Regions from separate parts of the Psychrosphaera sp. genome, predicted to be linked through region 1. Evidence: predicted binding sites of a transcription regulator. Region 1 holds the regulator's gene; each other region holds the start of a gene.
What was found. The regulator FliA, encoded in region 1, starts transcription of late flagellar genes. The targets are predictions, from matches to a motif close to CTAAAGNTNNNNNNNNNNNNGCCGATA.
Positions count from the first base shown of each region.

Region 2: AC4E96_RS01655 (DUF3530 family protein) is a predicted target of FliA. The motif match lies at 2,167-2,193, and genes of this name have one in related genera.
Region 3: AC4E96_RS08480 (VC2046/SO_2500 family protein) is a predicted target of FliA. The motif match lies at 3,260-3,286, and genes of this name have one in related genera.

Region 1 is NZ_CEYNSH010000024.1:31,198-38,195, forward strand. Features, by position in the region: gene flhA (flagellar biosynthesis protein FlhA) at 1-1,959, shown strand, start outside; gene flhF (flagellar biosynthesis GTPase FlhF) at 1,982-3,640, shown strand; gene AC4E96_RS08745 (MinD/ParA family protein) at 3,633-4,487, shown strand; gene AC4E96_RS08750 (RNA polymerase sigma factor FliA) at 4,498-5,220, shown strand; gene cheY (chemotaxis response regulator CheY) at 5,295-5,678, shown strand; gene AC4E96_RS08760 (protein phosphatase CheZ) at 5,699-6,442, shown strand; gene AC4E96_RS08765 (chemotaxis protein CheA) at 6,460-6,998, shown strand, end outside.
Region 2 is NZ_CEYNSH010000003.1:71,443-78,440, forward strand. Features, by position in the region: gene djlA (co-chaperone DjlA) at 126-1,010, shown strand; gene AC4E96_RS01655 (DUF3530 family protein) at 1,098-2,090, opposite strand; gene hemH (ferrochelatase) at 2,290-3,381, shown strand; gene AC4E96_RS01665 (Na+/H+ antiporter NhaC family protein) at 3,539-4,867, shown strand; gene AC4E96_RS01670 (amino acid aminotransferase) at 4,966-6,159, opposite strand; gene AC4E96_RS01675 (GAF domain-containing protein) at 6,204-6,878, opposite strand.
Region 3 is NZ_CEYNSH010000023.1:21,986-28,983, forward strand. Features, by position in the region: gene AC4E96_RS08460 (dihydrolipoyllysine-residue acetyltransferase) at 1-1,411, shown strand, start outside; gene AC4E96_RS08465 (type 2 periplasmic-binding domain-containing protein) at 1,498-1,905, opposite strand; gene AC4E96_RS08470 (porin) at 1,918-3,021, opposite strand; tRNA gene AC4E96_RS08475 (tRNA-Tyr) at 3,129-3,213, opposite strand; gene AC4E96_RS08480 (VC2046/SO_2500 family protein) at 3,317-3,922, shown strand; gene ydiJ (D-2-hydroxyglutarate dehydrogenase YdiJ) at 3,974-6,998, shown strand, end outside.

The DNA of each region.
Region 1 (6,998 bases):
TCTTTTAATATCGCATTGGCCTTGGTGATTCTTCTCGTTACTGTTTATACACTCAAGCCACTTGATTTTGGTTCCTTTCCCACGGTCATTCTTATTGCAACCGTACTTCGCTTGGCACTAAACGTAGCAAGTACCCGCGTTGTTTTACTTGAAGGTCACCAAGGTGGTGATGCGGCTGGTAAAGTAATTGAAGCGTTCGGTAGTGTTGTTATCGGTGGTAACTATGCCGTTGGTCTCGTGGTCTTTGCTATTCTCGTTATCATTAACTTTGTCGTAGTCACCAAAGGTGCTGGACGTATCTCTGAAGTAACCGCTCGTTTCACACTAGACGCAATGCCAGGTAAACAGATGGCAATTGACGCTGATCTTAACGCTGGTTTTATTACTCCCGAACAAGCAAAAGCCCGACGTGAAGAAATCGGTAAAGAAGCTGATTTTTATGGATCTATGGATGGTGCTTCAAAATTCGTAAAAGGTGATGCCATCGCCGGTATTATCATTTTGTTTATTAACATCATTGGTGGCTTGTTCATCGGAATGATTCAGCATGACTTATTATTCGGTGAAGCTGTTGAAATTTATACGATTCTAACTATTGGTGATGGCCTTGTGGCGCAAATTCCAGGGTTGTTACTATCGATAGGCACCGCGATTGTTGTTACTCGTCAAAATACTGACCAAGAGATGGGTAAACAATTTTCAAGTCAGCTAGGCGCCGAAAAAGTTCTCTATGTTGCTGGTGGTGTGCTTTTCTCTATGGGCTTGGTTCCAGGAATGCCTCACTTAACGTTTTTAGGTTTTGGTGCGCTACTTATTGGTACAGCCTATTATGCGAGTAAAAAGGCCGCACAAGAAGCGGTACAAGCCGAAAAAGAAGAATCAGAAGCACCACTTGTTGATCCACAAGAAGCGGCTGAAAACAAAGATGTAAGCTGGGAGGACGTCAGTCACGTTGACACGATTGGCTTGGAAGTGGGTTATCGACTCATTCCTCTGGTAGACAAAGGCCAAGGAGGCGAGCTGTTGTCTCGGATTAAAGGTGTGAGACGTAAGCTCAGTCAAGAGCTTGGGTTCTTAGTGCCTGCCGTTCACATTCGTGACAACCTAGATTTGGATCCAAATGCTTATCGCATAACCTTGATGGGTGTCGTGGTCGGTGAAGCAGAAATCCGTCACGATCGTGAACTAGCGATTAACCCTGGACAAGTTTTTGGTAAAGTTGAAGGTCTAGAAACGGTTGACCCAGCCTTTGGTTTAGAAGCCGTTTGGATTGAAAAAACCAATCGCGACAAAGCACAGTCTTTAGGTTATACCGTCGTTGATGCCGCAACTGTAGTCGCGACGCACATCTCTCAATTATTAACAAATAACGCGGCACAACTTCTGGGCCACGAAGAAACTCAAAATCTGTTAGAGATGATTCAAAAGAATTATCCAAAGTTGGTCGATGGCTTAGTTCCAGATATGTTGTCGTTGTCGGTACTTACGAAAGTGCTACAAAACTTATTAAACGAAAACGTCACAATTCGAGATATGCGCTCGATTATTCAAACACTAGTCGAATACGCTCCAAAGAGCCAAGATCCCGATGTTTTGACCGCAGCTTGTCGAATTTCACTGCGCCGTTTCATCGTCCAAGATGTCGCTGGCGCAACCCCTGAAATACCTGTCATAACCTTGGCGCCAGAGTTGGAACAGATGTTGCAACAGAGCATGCAATCCGCTGGTAATGAAGGTGCCGGCATTGAGCCAGGCTTAGCAGAACGCATTCAAAGTTCGTTAGCTGAAGCTCATAAGAATCAGGAATTACAAGGTGAGCCGTCAATTCTATTGACCTCAGGTATGCTCCGAAGCGTGTTATCGAGATTCGTCAAACACAGTCTTCCAGGCATGGTGATTTTGTCTTACCAAGAAATTCCTGAAGAAAAACAAATTAAGATTGTTAGTTCAGTTGGTTAAGTCCGGGTGACGGAGGTTTAAAGTGAAAATTAAGCGTTATTTTGCAAAAGATATGAGAACAGCACTGACTCAAGTAAAAGAAGAGCTAGGGCCAGATGCCGTTATAATGTCAAATAAGAAAACCGCCACAGGTGTTGAAATTGTTGCTGCGATTGACGCAGATGCACAATTGCCAAATGAAGCAGCGCAAGTAACTTCACCTCAATCACAAACCTCGCCATCACAGACTAACATGGGCGCATCTCAGACAAACAGTGTAGCATCAACATCAGGTGCTAATAGCCAGCACAATTTTGACGGCCCAAATGCAGAAGGTGCGGCTAAGATTGCAAGTTCGTTAGACGAGTTATTGAAGCGCCAACGCGGTGAGCAAGCAAGTGCACCTGCACAGCCTATGACTAATGCGCTGGATAGCATGTTAGAGCGTCGCACGTCGCCGACGCCACAGGCTGCTTCTCAACCAATTCAAACTGCGCAACCTTCAAGCTCAGTGTACAACCCAACAGAACTAACGAATCAACAAAAATCCTTACGAGCAACTGAAGCGTTATCACAACAGGCAGAATCAGAGTTTGAACAATGGCTAAATAAAGCGCGCCATACGGTTCAAGACGATACCGTTGAGCAGCCTGCGATGCAGGCACCTCAGCAGATGGCACCAAGTGCGTCAACGAACAACGCAGCAACGGCTACTAATAATGTTGTTGAGGCTAACTTTGCTGATAGTAATCCTGTGGATGTAAATGTTGACCGTCAACTTTCTGACTTAAAAACAGAAATGAACTCAATTAAAGAATTATTGAAGCATCAGGTATCTGAATTAATGTGGCAGGATGTGAATCGCAAAGCGCCAGTTAAAGCTATGTTGATCAATAAATTACGTGACATGGGCTTGTCTAGTAACGTGTCAGAGCACCTATCTCACTTCGTTGATGACAATGTAGAGTCAAACAAGGCATGGCCAGAAATGCTTGGTTCTTTGACAGAACAATTAAGTACCACGGACAACGAGATTATTAAACGTGGTGGTGTTTATTCACTTGTAGGTCCAACTGGCGTTGGTAAAACGACAACGATTGCAAAGCTAGCCGCTCGTTTTGCGCAGATTCACGGTGCTGACAAAGTAGGTCTAATTACAACTGATAGCTTTAGAATCGGTGCTTTAGAACAACTGGCGACGTATGCAAAAATTTTAGGCTGCCCGCTTAAGCAAGCAAAAGATACAGAGCAGTTATCAGAAGCAATTTACCAATTACGCGATAAGAAGCTGTTATTAATCGACACTGCTGGTATGAGCCAGCGCGACATTAAACTGACAGAACGCCTTAACCAACTTTTGACGCGTTCTCGAGTTAACATTAAGAATTACTTGGTATTGTCAGCAACCTCTCAAATGAGTGTTTTACAAGAAAGTGTCAAACATTTTAAAACAATTCCACTATCTGGCTGTATCTTTACTAAAATAGATGAATCATTAAGTTTAGGTGAGCTAATCAGTGTGGCAATCCACAATCGACTGCCAATTGGTTATTTAACCAACGGTCAACGAGTCCCTGAGGACATAAGGGTTGCAAATGCCGACAAAATTGTGCAAAAAGCTAATCAGCTATATGAACTTAAAGAAAAAGTTTCTAATAAAAATAATAAGGTAGTGCCAAAAGCAGTAGCCATGTATGATTAGTGATAACACTCTCGATCAAGCTAGCGGTTTACGAAATATGTCGATAGCGAAAAAAACAAAAGTAGTAGCGGTAACTGGTGGAAAAGGCGGCGTTGGTAAAACAAGTGTCTCTCTAAACACCGCTATTGCACTCGCCCAGTCTGGGCAAAATGTACTGGTATTGGATGCCGATTTAGGTCTGGCAAACTGTGACGTAATGCTTGGCTTACGAGTTCACAAAAATCTGTCCCATGTATTGTCTGGCGAAGCAGAGCTAGATGATATTCTTGTTGAGGGCCCACACGGTATAAAAATTGTACCAGCAACATCGGGCTCCATTGACATGGTCGAATTAACCCCAGCCCAACACGCCGGACTCATCCGAGCGTTCAGCGAAATGAAAACCCCAGTCGATGTGTTTATTGTAGACACCGCTGCAGGTATTTCTGACATGGTCTTATCATTTTCAAGAGCCTCTCATGAAGTATTAGTTGTCGTCTGTGATGAACCGACGTCAATTACAGATGCTTATGCGCTGATAAAGGTTCTAAACAGAGATCATGGGGTAAGCAAATTTAAAGTTGTGGCAAATATGGTCAGAACGATTAAAGAAGGCCAGGACCTTTTCAAAAAACTCACGTTAGTAACAGACCGATTTTTAGAGGTAAGTTTGGAACTAACTGCTATTATTCCTTTTGATGATAATTTAAGAAAAGCAGTTAGACGTCAACGAGCTATTGTTGATGCGTTTCCTCGCTCACCTTCAGCCGTCGCGTTTAAGACACTAGCTGCTAAAATTAACAAGTGGCCGGCGCCGAGTCATGCGTCCGGTAATTTAGAGTTTTTTTTAGAGCAACTGGTCAACTAAGAGGTTTCTGTTGAACAACAAAGTAGCAACGGCCTACGAAGCTCAACAAACACTGACGGATATAGTGGAAAAGCACGCTGTGCTAGTAAAAAGGATTGCTCACCATCTGGCAGCTCGACTGCCTGATAGCGTGCTAGTTGAAGACTTAATTCAAGCCGGCATGATCGGCTTGTTAGAGGCGTCCAAAAATTTCGATCACAGTAAAGGGGCTAGCTTTGAGACCTTTGCTGGTATTCGAATACGTGGCGCTATGCTCGATGAAATAAGAAAAGGGGACTGGACACCGCGTTCCGTTCACCGCAATGCTCGTTTGGTTGCAGATAAAATAAATGAACTAGAATCTAAACTTGGCCGCGATGTGAAAGACACCGAAGTAGCCGAAGCTTTAGATATACCACTTGACCAATATTACACTATGGTTAAAGAGGCTGCGGCGGGTAAAGTAGTCGGTATTGAAGACCTAGGTGTGACTGAAGATGTGCTGTTTGTCGACGATGCTGATGAAAACGATTCGACCTACGGGCAACTAGAGAAAAGTGCATTTTATAAGAACTTAGGCGAAATGATTAAGTCTTTACCCGAGCGTGAAGCACTTATTTTGTCGCTTTATTATGATGATGAGCTAAATTTAAGAGAAATCGGCTCTGTTTTAAACGTAAGTGAGTCACGAGTTAGTCAAATTCACAGCCAAGCGATGATGCGATTGAAGGCAAGAATGAAAGATTGGCAGTAATTAAACTTGTAACTTGGTTATTTTTATTAATAATAATTAATGTATTTTAATAATTTACCTCACTGGAGGATGCTTTGGATAAGAATATGAAAATTCTCGTTGTTGATGACTTTTCAACAATGAGAAGAATCATCAAAAACCTTCTTCGCGATCTTGGCTTCACTAATGTGTCTGAAGCGGATGATGGCAGTACTGCATTACCGATGCTTCAAAACGGTGATTTTGATTTTGTTGTTACAGACTGGAACATGCCAGGCATGCAAGGTATTGACTTGCTCCGTGAAATTCGCAAAGACGACAACCTAAAGCACTTGCCTGTAATGATGGTAACTGCAGAAGCGAAGAAAGAACAAATTGTCGCGGCCGCACAAGCTGGTGTTAATGGCTATATCGTTAAACCTTTCACAGCGGCAACGCTGAAAGGCAAATTAGACAAAATTTTCGAACGTCTAGAATAATCTAAAAATAAGGGGTGTGTATGTCTTCTGAGACAACTCCGCAGATTAGTCTTGACGACGCAAAAGCGCTTGTAGCTGCGCTTGAAGCGGGTGACAACGAGTCTGCTAACGAAATAGTTAAGAATTTAACCAGCCAAGAAAACCGTGAGCTTTTTGATGAAGTCGGTAAATTAACTCGTCAATTGCACGACTCTTTGCGCAATTTTCAGTTAGACCCAAAAATTGCAAATTTGGCAACTGATGATATTCCAGACGCTAAAGAGCGCCTAAATTACGTGATGAATATCACAGAGCAAGCGGCAAACAAAACAATGGATGCCATTGATGAAAGTTTACCGTTGGCAGACAAAATAAACAGCGACGTTGCAAAGCTGAAGCCTGAATGGGAAAAGCTCATGCAACGTCAAATAGAACTCGGTGAGTTTAAGTCTTTGTGTTACAGCATCAATGACTTTATGCAACAAGCGGAACAAGACACCGCTAAAATTCACTCTTTAATGACCGAAATTTTATTAGCCCAAGATTTCCAAGATTTGACTGGTCAAGTTATTAAACGAGTCATCGAGCTAGTACAAGAAGTTGAAGAAAGCCTGATTCACCTTTTAACTGTATTTGGTGAGACAAGTTCAAGTTCGACTAATGAAGCGAAAAAGCCGGTCGATAAAAATGGTGCTGAAGGTCCAATTATTGATGCTGAAAATCGTGAAGATGCGGTTTCAAATCAAGACGAAGTTGATGACCTGCTGTCTAGTTTAGGTTTTTAGATTAGGGGAGATGCCGAATGGCATTGGACGTGGATCAAGAGATACTCCAAGACTTCTTAATTGAAGCTGCTGAAATACTGGAGTTGTTATCAGAAGAGTTAGTAGAGCTGGAAAACGATCCAGAAAACGCTGACTTATTGAATTCTATATTTCGAGGCTTTCACACTGTTAAAGGTGGCGCAGGCTTTTTGGCATTAACCAATTTGGTTGATGCGTGTCATGGCGCAGAAAATGTTTTTGATATCTTAAGAACAGGCCAACGTAAAGTAACTCCAGAGTTAATGGATGTTATTTTACAGTCTCTTGATACGGTCAATGAAATGTTCGAGCAGGTCAAACAAGGTGAGCAACCTGACCCTGCAGACCCAGAACTTCTCGCTGCACTTCACCGATATTGTCAACCTGAAGGTGCCGACGAAGCGCCAGCAGAAGTCGCGCCAGAGCCGGCTGCTGAGCCAGTGGCTGATGCGGACGACGATGGCTTCTTAGATTTTGATGATTTTAGTGCTGATGCATCACCTGCAGGAGAATCGGAATCTCTTGATGAAATAACTGA
Region 2 (6,998 bases), on a different contig from region 1:
AACGCTGGCGATAAAATAAAAATTAATAACTGATGAATTCTATACGATTTTTTTAAGATATACTACGTGTCAGACCTTGCTAGACGGTATTTTAATTGAACATAAAAGACAAAAAGTAGGAAGAAGTGATAGGAAAAATAGCAGGAACGGTTTTTGGCCTTTTGTTAGTAAGACATTTTATTGGTGGAATTATAGGTTTTGCCATTGGACACTTGTTTGATAGGGCGCTGCAAAGGATAAAAGATAAAGGAAACGTGGAAGCGTTTTTAACCAGTGGCGATAGCAAACAGTCCGTGTTTTTTTATACCACTTTTTCGGTAATGGGACATGTCGCAAAGGCCAGCGGACGAGTCACGCCAGAACACATTCAAACCGCCACCGACTTTATGACGCAAATGCGTTTATCGGACAGCCAAGTTGAGGAGGCCAAAAGCGCATTTCGTGAAGGAAAGCTAATAGGTTTTCCCCTTAAGAAAAAATTACGCCAATTTAAATCTCAGTTCAGTGATCGCAAAGATCTTTGTCAGTTTTTTCTAGAGATCCAGATTCAAACGGCTTATTGCGATGATGTGTTGGAGCAAGCCGAATATGACTTATTGGTCAAAGTCGCAAAGCAACTAGGGTTTAACAAGCGCCAGTTGCAGCAACTAATTGCTATGTGGGAAGCCGAAATTCGCTTTCAAACTTACAAAAAAGCGCAACAAGAAAAATACAAAAAGTATGACAGACGTCAACAATACCGAGAGCATCAAGAGCAGCAACGTCATCAGCAGCAAAGTGCCAGTCAAAATGGTGAGCCGAGCCTATTAGATGCGTATGCGTTACTTGGGGTGGGCGATAGAGACTCAGTTCGAGACATAAAGCGGGCCTATAAACGCTTAATGGCCCAAAACCATCCAGACAAGCTAGTTGCCAAAGGCTTGCCTCCAGAGATGATGGAAGTAGCTAAACAAAAAACACAGGATATTCAAGCGGCTTATGAGATCGTAAAGAAAGCCAGAAAGTTCTGATCTCACTTAAACCCGTGGCTCTGGCTGGACGCAGACGTTGAGTACTCTTTGGGCTGTGCGGCGTAAGTCCTAAACTCCAACTCTGCTCTACATACCAACGGAATACAAAAAGCCGAGTATTTCCTTAATGACACGGCGTTGTTGTCCATGGTAATCATAGTAACTGTTTAACGTGCGTTGGCGATAATCAGTTTTAAAATTCTTACGTGCCATTTTTGCCCGCCACGGTTTATTAGCTGTCACCCACCGGTTGTCCCACGTTTGCGATAAATCCAAAACAGGATAATCACTCATACTTAAAAGCTCGGCAAAGTCTCGATTTGGTTTTGTACCCAAATTATGCGCACTAAGCATGACTAAGGCATCTGGCCGAGGTAGCTTTTGTTCTGCAATTAGGTTAACCATCATAGGGCAGACCTTACCCTCACAAATCATTAGGTAAAATCCAGGGTATTGGCTAGCAAACTCAATACTTGCATTAAGCCTACCTTCCACAAGGTCCTGTAAAGTCTCTAATTCGCTTTCTTTGAGTGCCAAAGGCTGTGAGAAGGTTTTTGTGTAAAAGTCGTTAGTATTTTGTTGATCCGTCTCGGTATCAGTCCCCTCTGAAGAGGCTTCTTCTTGAGAGGCTTCTTCTTGAGAGGCTTGGTTGTCAGACTCAGCATTACCGTTAGGGTTGTTAGCTACATCACTGGTCGACACATCGTCGTTTGGGCTTGAGGATGATTCACTTGGCGTGGCAAGAGATTGATTAAGAATATTTTGTTGCAGGTCTTCATAATTCGGAGAAGTAAGTAACAAACTGGTCCAGCCGTAATCGTTTAATGACTGGTATAAGTTACTTAACGCCGCTTGCTTTAAAATACTTTGATTTACATCCGGCGCCAGAAACGCAATACCGCGTGGTAAACCCGTTGTTTGTTCTTTCAATAGCGTAATGAATGACTCTTCGTTCGCTTGTAATGTTTTGATTTGATGGTCTGGTAAATAGCGTTTTAAGTCTTGCTGAATCCACATTTCATGTTGGACAGGTACATGTTGTTGACTTTGTCGTGCGTCCAAACCGGTCACAAAAAACATAAAACTAATCAACAAAAATGTTTTTATCACGCTAAAATACATAACAAATCTCAATACTTGGTACTCTAAAAATTGTTATCGGCCAATCGAACAATTTCTAAAACCAAATCTCATTTTAAACGTACTTATTAGCCACTGTTGATGTATGTTTGTTTTTTGCAAACTTAATATGTTGCTAACCTAAAATATAGAGAAATACATGAAGTACACAAATAACCCTGACTTTAGCCACGAGCAATCGGACAAAATTGGTGTTTTACTTATTAATTTAGGTACGCCTGATGCACCGACGCCTGGCGCATTAAAACGTTACCTTAAAGAGTTTTTATCTGACCCTCGCGTAGTTGAAGTGCCCAGGTCTATTTGGTGGTTTGTACTAAACGGTATCATTTTACCTTTTCGTTCACGACGTTCAGCTAAAGCTTATAAAACGGTTTGGACAAATGAAGGATCACCGCTTCTAATAAATACCGAGGCGATCGCTAAAGGGGTTGCATCTAAGTTTAATGATCGTCCTGATGTGCTCATTGAGTTTGCAATGCGATACGGTAACCCATCGGTCGAGAGTAAGTTGAACAGCCTACTTAACCAAGGCGCTCGAAAGGTGGTGGTTTTACCGCTTTATCCACAGTATTCGGCAACAACCACGGCGTCGACTTTTGATGCTGTTGCAAACGTTTTAAAACAAACTCGATTTGTACCAGAGTTAAGGTTTGTGAATCACTATACTGATTCAGAAAAGTGGTTAGATGCATTGTCGAACAAAATAAAGAGTCATTGGTCGACTCATGGGCGTGCCGATAAATTGATATTTTCTTATCATGGGATTCCGATGCGTTATTGGCGCAACGGCGACCCGTATGCATGTCAGTGCCATAAAACGACTCGTTTATTGGCAGAAAAGTTAGGACTTGAAAAAGACGAATATATGACGTGTTTCCAGTCTCGTTTTGGGAAAGAGGAATGGGTTAAGCCATACTTAGACGAAACGCTTAAGGGGTTACCTGAACAAGGCGTTAAATCAGTTCAGGTCGTTTGCCCAGGATTTTCAGCAGACTGTCTAGAAACGATCGAAGAGATCGGCGAAGAAAACCATGAGTACTTTATGGAAGCGGGTGGCGAGCGGTACGAGTATATTGAATGTCTAAACGCGGATAACTCACACATTGATGCGTTGGCTGAACTAGTGCAGCAACAAATCAGTGGTTGGTCATTTACGACAACCGATATAGATGCTTTGACAGCCCGCCAAACTAGAGCTGAAAAGGTTAGAACTGATTTGGCTAAGTAGTCATTGGGGCGTCCATGTGTTGGTTTGGACGTCTAAACGTTTAGGTTTCTCTTTGGGTTGTGGTGTGATACCTTACACTTCTATTAACCTTATTTACCTAAGTTTCATTATTTTGGTCTTGCTGTAATAGTGTCGAGCAAAATTAAAGAGGAATCTAATGAACGATAATCATCAATCAGGCTTGGCGTTACTCCCGCTGGGCCTTTTTATTCTGTTGTTTTTAGGAACCGGAATATACCTTCAGATGCAGGGCGTAGACTATGCGTTCTACCAATTACCTGCACCTGTCGCTATTATCCCTGCACTTTTACTCGGGCTTTACTTTAATCGAGTCATTACTCCGACCAAACACACTCTTGAAGACAGTATTGCATTACTCATCAAAGGAATGGGCAACAATAATGTCATGACGATGTGTTTGATATATTTACTTGCCGGTGCCTTTGCTGCGGTCGCAAAGCAAACTGGAGGAGTAGATGCTGTTGTTAATTTGGGTCTTAGTGTTATCCCAAGTGCTTACTTAGTTGCTGGACTATTTGTGATCTCTGCCGTTGTTGCCACAGCGATGGGAACTTCAATGGGCACGATAGGGGCTGTTGCTCCTATTGCATTTGGGGTCGTTGAGATGACAGGGATACCCGCTGAACTTATGGCTGGTGCCATTGTTGGCGGCGCTATGTTCGGTGACAACTTGAGTTTTATTTCTGATACCACAATTGCATCAACAAAAACTCAAGGGGCTGAACTAAAAGACAAATTCAAAGAAAACCTTATATTTGCCTTACCTGCTGCACTTATTGTGTTGGCTATTTATGTATTTTACAGTGGCGCACCGCTTGAAAACGACCTCGCTGGAACAGAAGCAAATGTATGGTTAGCGATACCTTATTTCATGATTATAGTGTTAGCCATTTTGGGTTTAAACGTCTTTGTCGTTTTATTGTTAGGGATTGCTTTATCTGCAGTATTTGGTGCAACTTTTGCCGATTATCAACTCGCGGGGTTGGGTAAGGACATTTATACCGGCTTCGCCAATATGCAGGAAATCTTTTTGTTGAGTTTGTTGGTCGGTGGTCTCAGTGAATTAATGCGTCATCAAGGAGGATTAAACTTTTTGGTGGCTAAGATCAATTCTGTGTTGTTAAAGGTTTCAAAGAAAGGTTTATTTGTTAAAAATCAGATGGCCATCGCAAGCCTTGGCTTGTTAACGAACACGGCCATTGCTAATAATACTGTTGCTATTATTGTGTCAGGTGACTCAGCGAAGAAGCTGGCAGAGCAGGCAGAAATAGAACCAAAGCGAAGCGCGAGCTTGTTAGATATATTCAGTTGCATCACCCAGGGCTTAGTGCCATTTGGTGCTCAAGCCTTACTAGCCGCCGCCACTTTTGGTATTTCACCAATCGAAGTCGTATCAAACGTGTGGTACTGCATGATTCTATTTGCAGTTAGTGTCTTAGTGATGGTGTTAAGAGCTAGACGTTAGCAGCGCAAGAAGAATGCACAAAGCCTAAAAAGGGCAACTTGCAAATAAACAAAAGGGAAGCATTAGCTTCCCTTTTTTGTTAGTTAATGGCCAACGCTTTATTTAGTCAACACCGTCGCGACTGCTTTGGCAACGTAGTCAGCGTTATCTTTGTTAATGCCAGCAATATTAATTCGGCTAGAACCAACTAGATAAATACTAAACTCATCTTTTAGTCTTTGTATTGCATCTTTATCGATACCTAAAAACGAGAACATGCCGTTTTGCTTTGCGATAAACTCGAAGTCTCCAGGGACATTGTGTTCTTTAAACTTCTCAACAATGTAGCTACGTAGGCCGTTGATACGTGTGCGCTTTTCTTCAAGCTCTAACATCCACTCAGCTTTAAGTTCTTTATCAGCAAGGATACGCGCTACAACTTCAGCGCCGTGAGCTGGTGGCATAGAGTAAATAGCACGAATAACACTTAGCGCATTACTGTAAGCTACCTCTGTCGCAGCGGCATCTTTTGCAATCACACTGAATGTTCCAACGCGATCGCGGTATAAACCGAAGTTTTTAGAACAAGAAGCACTAACCAACAGTTCGTCTAATTGAGAAGCCAATAAACGAAGGCCCGCCGCATCCTGATCTAAACCAGCACCAAAGCCTTGGTAAGCAGAGTCGATAAGTACAACAAAGCCTTGTGCTTTCGCTAAATCAGCCACTACTTGCCACTGTTCGATAGTTAAGTCCATACCGCTAGGGTTGTGACAACATGCATGAAGTAGCACAACATCACCAGCAGGTACGGTTTTAAGGGTTGTGACCATTGCATCAAAATCAAGGCTCATGGTGGCAAAATCAAAGTATGGAAATTCTTTAGTCTCGACGCCAGCGGCATTGAAGATGCTGAAATGGTTAGCCCAAGTTGGGCTCGTTACCCAGATGGTTGCGTCGCGGTTGCTGCGTTTAATGAACTCAGCGGCAACACGTAGTGAGCCTGTACCACCTGGTGTTTGAGCTGTTTTAACGCGCTTTTGCTTAATAATGTCATGATCGCCAAAAACCAAGTCGGTCATTAATTCGTTAAACTCTAGATTACCTGCCAGACCTAAGTAAGCTTTTGATGTTTCGTTTTCAAGACGAAGTTTTTCGGCCTTTTTGACCGCTGTCATGACCGGTGTGTCACCACTTTCATTTTTATAGACACCTACACTCAAGTCGACTTTCTTTGGGTTTGTGTCGGCTTTGAATTCGGCCATTAGGCCTAAAATAGGATCGGTAGGAACCGGTTTAAGTTGTTCAAACATGCAAGTCTCTCTTTGCTCTGGTGCCACCAATGAAAGTGGACGGGTTAGCGCAACGTTAACAGCTCAGATAATTTTTCACAGACCGCTGAAAATAATTCTTTTTGTTGGTCATCGAAGCAATTCGTTGCAAAACATTCGACATCTATAATACCAACTATTTTTTGTTCTTCGCTAGCCAAAAGGGCATTTTTATTTTGCGAATCGTGTAAAGCAAAAATAGGTAAACAAAGTTCTGAGTTCACATGAGGATCGCACGTGTAATATTCACCACCATTATTGCGGTACTCAGTTACATCATTGATCACTTTTGATTGGCCGGTAAGTGCAACTGTAACGTTGTTACTCAATGCTGAAAACTCTTCGTTAAGTGGGAATTCTGCACGTGATGGTTTGCCAAAATAGGCAAGTTTTGTGAGGACTTTTTCGTTTTGTTTGTTTTCACGAGCCAAATACACACCAAACCAATCAACGTTGGTTTGAGCTTTGACCCAGTCAACAACACTTTGCACGTCCTTTAATACAGCTAGCTCTTGAGCTTTTAGCTCGCTGTGTAAATTAAATGGAGTTTCGTCTAGTTCGCCAAAGAGTGAACAGGTGCCACCTTCGCCTAACATAGGTACTTGGTATGACAACGACAGCGTAGGTTGGTGTGCATTACACCATAGGTTAAGTTGCTCGTAATAGTGCTGAGCGGCTTCTGATTTAATTAATGCTGACATAGTATTCACCGATTTACCTGATGCTTTTAACATCGAAATAGAACAAATTGACGCGACCCTTTCTAAATGGAAAGGTGTTTAGACGTCTAAACGTCAAGAATCCTATTATAAGACGACTGA
Region 3 (6,998 bases), on a different contig from region 1:
GCCTTTGTTTGCAGTTAATGAGGATGGGAATTCAGTGCCGAACAACGCGGAACGCATTGCCGATCAAGCTACCGAGCAAACGTCAAACAAAGTATCGGCAACGCCAACTGTTGAAACACAGCAGTCTAGTTCGAACGGCCAAGTAGAAGACTTCCTATTGCCTGATATTGGCGAGGGAATTGTTGAGTGTGAAGTCGTTGAATGGTTAGTTTCAGAAGGTGATGAAGTAAAAGAAGACCAACCTATTTGTGAAGTAATGACTGATAAAGCGATGGTAGAAATTCCAGCCAAAAGTGACGGTATTATTAGCAAACTGTATTATCAGAAAGGTGAAGTCGCCATCGTACATCAACCGCTGTTTGCAATAACAACGTCGGGGGGCGAAGCACCAACGAACAATGCTGGGTCAGATTCAACAAAACCAGCTGCGCCATCGGTGAAGTCTCAACCTAATGACACTTTAACTAAGAACAATGCAGCATCGGCTGACAGTACGACGTACGTCAATAAAAAAGCGGTCGCTTCTCCAGCTGTACGTCGTCGAGCACGTGAAATGAATATTGATATTCGCCAAGTAAAAGGCTCTGGTAAAAACGGACGTGTTTATAAGGAAGATTTACAAGACTTCCTAAATGGCAAACAAAGGCCTGAACAGACTACTTCTACGGAATCCTCGGCGCAGGCAGCAACGACTTCTCTGTCAGAGGCTAACCGAGTAGAGCCTATCAAAGGCGTTAAGGCGGCTATGGCTAAAGCGATGCAAGAGTCTGTATCAACGATTCCACATTTCACTTACTCAGATGAAATTGATCTGACAGAATTGGTTAAGCTTCGTAAGAAGTTAAAGCCAGAGTATGAGAAACAGGACATTAAACTGACAATGATGCCGTTTTTCATGAAAGCATTGTCGTTAGCGATCAAAGAGTTTCCAATTATGAACTCACAGCCAAACAAAGACTGTACTGAATTGACGTACTTCAATGACCATAATATTGGTATGGCTGTCGACTCTAAGGTTGGTTTGTTGGTACCAAATATTAAAGGGTGTCAATCACTTAGTATCAAAGATATTGCTGTTAAAGTTGGTGAATTAACCTCTCAGGCGAGAGCCGGTCGATTATCGCCTGAGCAATTAAAAGGCGGTACAATTTCAATTTCTAATATTGGTGCGCTTGGTGGTACAACAGCGACACCTATAATTAATAAACCAGAAGTTGCTATTGTCGCGTTAGGCAAGATGCAAACATTACCTAGATTTAATGAGAATGGTGACGTCGAAGCCCGTCAGATTATGACGGTGAGTTGGTCTGGTGATCATAGAATCATTGATGGTGGCACGATAGCTAGATTCAATAATCTTTGGACTCGCTACTTAGAAGATCCAAGTACGATGTTAATGGCGATGTCGTGAACCCATTAGCCAATCATTAAAAATATAAAACCCCCAACTTGAAACAAATTGGGGGTTTTTATTTATGTACACTACATGGTGTCTATTTATAATTTAAGTACGACTTTAACATCACCAGAGACTTTACTTGCATCAACAAAGCTAATGGTATTGGGATTAGAGGCGACTAACTTAATAGCCTCATCAGCATTCGGTACCTCTTGTGGTGGGGTCCCTTTACCGGTAAATACGAGTTTTGACCAATAAGCCTTTAATTGGCTTTCACTTCGATTTAGTGCTTTGGAATTAAATTCCTTGGTTACATCATTGCCAGCGGCTAGGTTTACTGGAATGATTTGATTGCCATTCGGAAATGACTTCATTTTACCAGTAAATATCCTCGCAACTGATTTTGCATCTAATGCAGAATCATTAGAGGGGTGCACAATGACCGCAACATCTGCAAAGCTAGCACTACTAAATGCAATTATTGAAGCTAAACATATTTTTTTAATCATCAGTTTCTCCTAAAAAACTAAATCTATACTTGAAGAAAGCGACTTGCTGTCACCAGCTACGGCATAATCAAAAGAATTATCTTTTACATCATCATATTGTAGTTTAAATGCGGCAGAAGGGTGAAAATCATACCTAAAACCTACAGAGGTAGTATTGTGATCTTCTCCATCAGCGATTACTGAGCCATCTAAAAAGTTTCCGGTTTGGTCAAGCTCTGAATATGCTAAAAAGGGCGTGAAACCATCAAAGTTGTAACCAACACTGACCATCAAAGAGTCAAGTTGTCCGTCATCATCCAGCTCTAACTGGTTCAACTCGGTCAGAACAAAAGCTTGACCAAACGTCATATTCAGCGCTAAACCTAAAAATGTTCCGTCCCTTTCAGTCTTGCCACCCCATGTAGTTGGAACACCTGAACGTGTACGTTCATTTGTATAGGTCATCGCGGTGCCACGTATTTCAAGCCACTCATTACTTAAGTTTAATACGGCTCCCAAAATGTCTTTCCATTCTTCAGTAGTTGGCTCTAAAAAGAAAAATTGGCTTAAAAGCCGGTTGTTTTCACTTTTCTCTGACCCTGTGTAAAAGTTCGCAGCTAAACTCCAATCGTTTAAAGCGCCTTGATATAAAAGATTGACCCCATTGTAATTAAAAACTTGCCACGTATAAGTATCTGCAGGTGGTCGAATCCATGTGTAAGCAAATCCAACGTCATAAAAATCCGAATAGTAGAATAGGGGAAGGCGCTTTTTGCCAACTTGAAGTGTCCAGTTTGGGTTGAGTTCGTATGACAAGAATGCCCACTCAAGGCTAGCATCGAAGTCATCAGCGCCCCTTGCAACCACTTGAGCAGTAGCGGTTAACTTATCGGCCAAATCTGCCTGAACCTGTAAACCAAATAAACTTTCTTGTCGAAAGGACCATTCTTCACCATAAGCGGACACAATGGGATAGTCAGCTAAAAAAGTAGGCGGAACATCGTATTGAGGAACACCATCGCCGCTGAGTACTTTACCGGCCGTTATGCTAGCAAAACCTGTAAAATTTACATCAGCGGATACCAATGGCGAACATAAAAGTAGAGTTGTAACAGCTAATTTTAGTTTTTTCATCGTACATTACCCTTGTTGTGTATCAATAAGGTATATACGTAAAATTAGTTTTCGCAATTTTTTGGCAAAAAAAAAGCACATCATTTGATGTGCTTTCTCTTTAATACTGGTGGAGGGAGGTGGATTCGAACCACCGAAGGCAGAGCCGTCAGATTTACAGTCTGATCCCTTTGGCCACTCGGGAACCCCTCCGAACGATGCGCATAATATCAAATGAATTAGGGATGTAAACAAATTATTAAAGTTTTTGAACGGTTTGCCGATTAAGTGACTAAATAAGCATCGAAGCAGTAGAATGAGTTCACATATTAACCAATCAAACTCAATTAATGATGAGCATTACAAAGAGCCAGGAATGAATAACCATGTTATTCGTGAGAGCGCTTTTTACAATGAAATAGCCGAGTCAGCGCGTACGTCTAATAAGTGTCAGTTTGACTTGTTGCTTGCAATGGTGAGCGAAGATGCTACCGATTTCGATGAGTTTCATCAAATCCAAACACCCTCAAACATAAACGATTCTGATCTTTACAAAAATTTTGAGGTTTCACCTAAAAAAATCTATCAAGAACCTGACCATAAACGCTCTCTTAGTCAAAACGAACGAGTGCAAGCGAAATGCTTTAAAGACGTGCAACTTGATTTAATGATGAATCAGGAAGGGTTAGTGATAGGAAATAGTGTCAGTGACCAAATGGTTTTTGCTAATACGGACTACAATACGCGAGTCAAAAACAAGGACTTTTATAACCGTAAAAGTAACAAACAACCCAGTGAAACAGAAGTGAATAATGATGCACCTAAAGCAAATATACACGATGTTTTGAGACCTAATAGTATGGATGTAGACGCTTGGTTTAAAACACTTTCACAAGCAAGAAGTTTAGACTTAGTGAGCTAGAACTGGTTATAATCAGTACTTAATAATTTCGCTAATTAAGTATCGCTGTTTATGATCAAAAGAATTTCGAAGCAACACGTCGTCGATGCCACCGTTTTAGATTTTTGTCGAGAGTTGTCCACACCAAATCATTCGAGCATACCGTTTAGCGGTGAGGTTGATACCGCGTACTCTTCGAGACTTTCTCAATCAACAGATAACAGCGTATATCAAGCTGTTCCTCAAGCAATTTTGTTCCCAAAGTCAACCGACGATTTACTGGCCATCACTGAATTAGCGAATGATAAGAGATACCAAGGATTAAAATTCACTCCCAAAGGAGGTGGAACAGGCACAAACGGCCAAGCGCTAACCGATCATATTATCGTCGATATGTCACGGTACATGCGTGAGATTCTTGAATTTAACGAGCAAGAAGGCTGGGTGAGAGTTCAATCAGGTGTGATAAAAGACCAGCTAAATGACTTCTTGAGGCCTTTTGGGTATTTTTTTGCACCCGATTTATCTACATCAAATAGAGCGACCATCGGTGGCATGATTAATACCGACGCTTCTGGTCAAGGCTCATTAGTTTATGGCAAAACCAGCGACCATGTATTAGGCCTTACAGCTGTGTTAATTTCGGGTGATTTGCTAGAAACAAAACGATTACCATTGTCGGATGCAAAGGTAATTGGTCACTCCGAAAACCCAGTCTCCAATCTATATAAACAAGCCATCGACACCTGTGAGAATAACCGTCAGGATATTCTAAGTACATTCCCGCGGCTAAATCGTTTTCTAACTGGTTATGATTTGGAAAACGTATTTGATGATAAATTAGAAACGTTTGATATCGGACGCTTGTTAACTGGGTCAGAGGGTACGTTGGCGTTCATCACAGAAGCAAAGTTAAATGTAACCCCCATACCTAAGTTCAAAACGATGTTAAACATCAGCTACGATAGTTTTGATTCTGCGCTTAGGAACTCTCCGTTTTTGGTGGAAGCGAATGCAACATCGGTAGAGACAATTGATAGTAAAGTCTTGGGGTTGGCTAAAGCTGACGTGGTTTGGAACGATGTTAAAAATATGGTCCACCAGTCTACTGAAGTAGGTATCGAGGGACTAAACATAGTCGAGTTCAACGACGAAGATGAGACTGCCCAAAATCAAAAAGTGGATGCATTGTGCCGTCGTTTAGATGAATTAATTTCGACAAACCAAGCGGGGGTTATCGGCTATAAGCTGACAACCTCATTGCAGGAAATGCAAAAAGTATATGCGATGCGGAAAAAGTCGGTCGGACTATTAGGCAACGTTGAAGGAAATAAAAAGCCTATTGCCTTTGCAGAGGATACCGCAGTACCACCTGAGCATTTAGCCGACTTTATTGCCGAATTTAGAGCCTTATTAGACAGTCACCAACTTGATTATGGTATGTTTGGCCATGTTGACGCTGGTGTATTGCACGTTCGGCCTGCACTGGATTTAATGGATCCAAACCAGGAAGTCTTATTGCGTAAAATTTCGGACCAAGTCGTAAAGCTAACCGCAAAGTACAAAGGGTTGATGTGGGGCGAACACGGGAAAGGCTTTCGTAGTGAGTATGGCCCTGAGTTCTTTGGTGAAAAGCTATTTAAAGAAATTCGAAAAATTAAGTCTGTTTTCGACCCAAACAATAGATTAAACCCTGGCAAAATATGTACCCCTCTTGAGTCTACGGATTCAATCGTAAGCGTAGACGCTGTAAAGCGCGCAAATTTTGATAAACAAATACCAATTCAAAATAGAGAGGTATTTGCGAACACCATCAATTGTAATGGCAATGGCCTTTGTTTCAATTATGACGCTGATAGTGTCATGTGCCCATCATACAAACAGTCAGCGGATCGTAGAATGTCGCCTAAAGGTAGAGCAACGTTGATGCGAGAATGGCTGCGTTTACAAGGCGATAATGTAAACGTTAGTGCAAACGCATTTTCTTCTCATTGGTTTATGCAACTATTGCGTACACCATTCAAACTCGTATCGACATTGCGTTCTAAAGCTGGGGTTTATGATTTTAATGATGAAGTCAAAGAGAGTATGGATGCTTGTTTAGCATGTAAAGCTTGTACCTCAGCTTGCCCTGTGAAAGTGGATGTTCCAACATTTAGAAGTGAATTTTTACAAGCTTACTATTTGAGATATTTTAGAAAATTTAGTGATCACATGGTTGCAAATGTTGAAACCTTAATGCCATTTCTAAGCAAATTCAGTGGTATTTCAAATATATTAATGAGCAACCCTATATCTAGATTTATAACTGAAAAGTGGGTTGGTTACATTGATGCACCTCAATTGACCAAAACACCCGAACAGCGTTTGCCTTCTGAGTTTATTTATCATGAAAAGCAAGACGAAGTACTAAAACAAACACCTAATGTCGTGTTCATAGCCCAAGACGCATTTACCAGTAGTTTTGAGTCTGATTTAGTTGTCGACACGGTGCAGGTATTAGACTTCCTTGGCTTTAAGCCAATCCTTTTACCATTTGTTGCTAACGGCAAACCGCAACACGTAAAAGGCTTTTTAACTAAGTTTAAAGAAACCGCTACCAGAGCCTCCAAGTTTTATAATCGGATAGCAACCCTTGGCCACCCAATTGTTGGGTTAGATGCATCCATGACATTGGCTTATAGAGACGAATATCCAAAAGCGTTAGGAAACAACACCGTTCAATTCAATATCGAATTGCTCAGTGAATGGTTAGTGAAACAAACCTTCCCGGTGATTGAGGGGGGCCTAAAACTTTCTGAAAAAGGTACTAACGGTTCATTCAACGTACTCACTCACTGTACAGAAAAATCGCTGTTAAACGAAAGCCCTCAGCACTGGCCGACGATTTTTAACACTCTAGGACTGAGTGCGTCACCACAAGCAAGTGGTTGCTGTGGTATGGCAGGGACTTTTGGCCACGAAAAAGATAATCAAGTTGCCTCTAAAGAGCTCTTTGATATGAGTTGGAAGCCAGCATTAGAGGCTATTGAAAATAATGGAAATCAGCCGCTCGCAACGGGTTTTAGCTGTCGTTGCCAAGCCAAGCGCTTTTCAG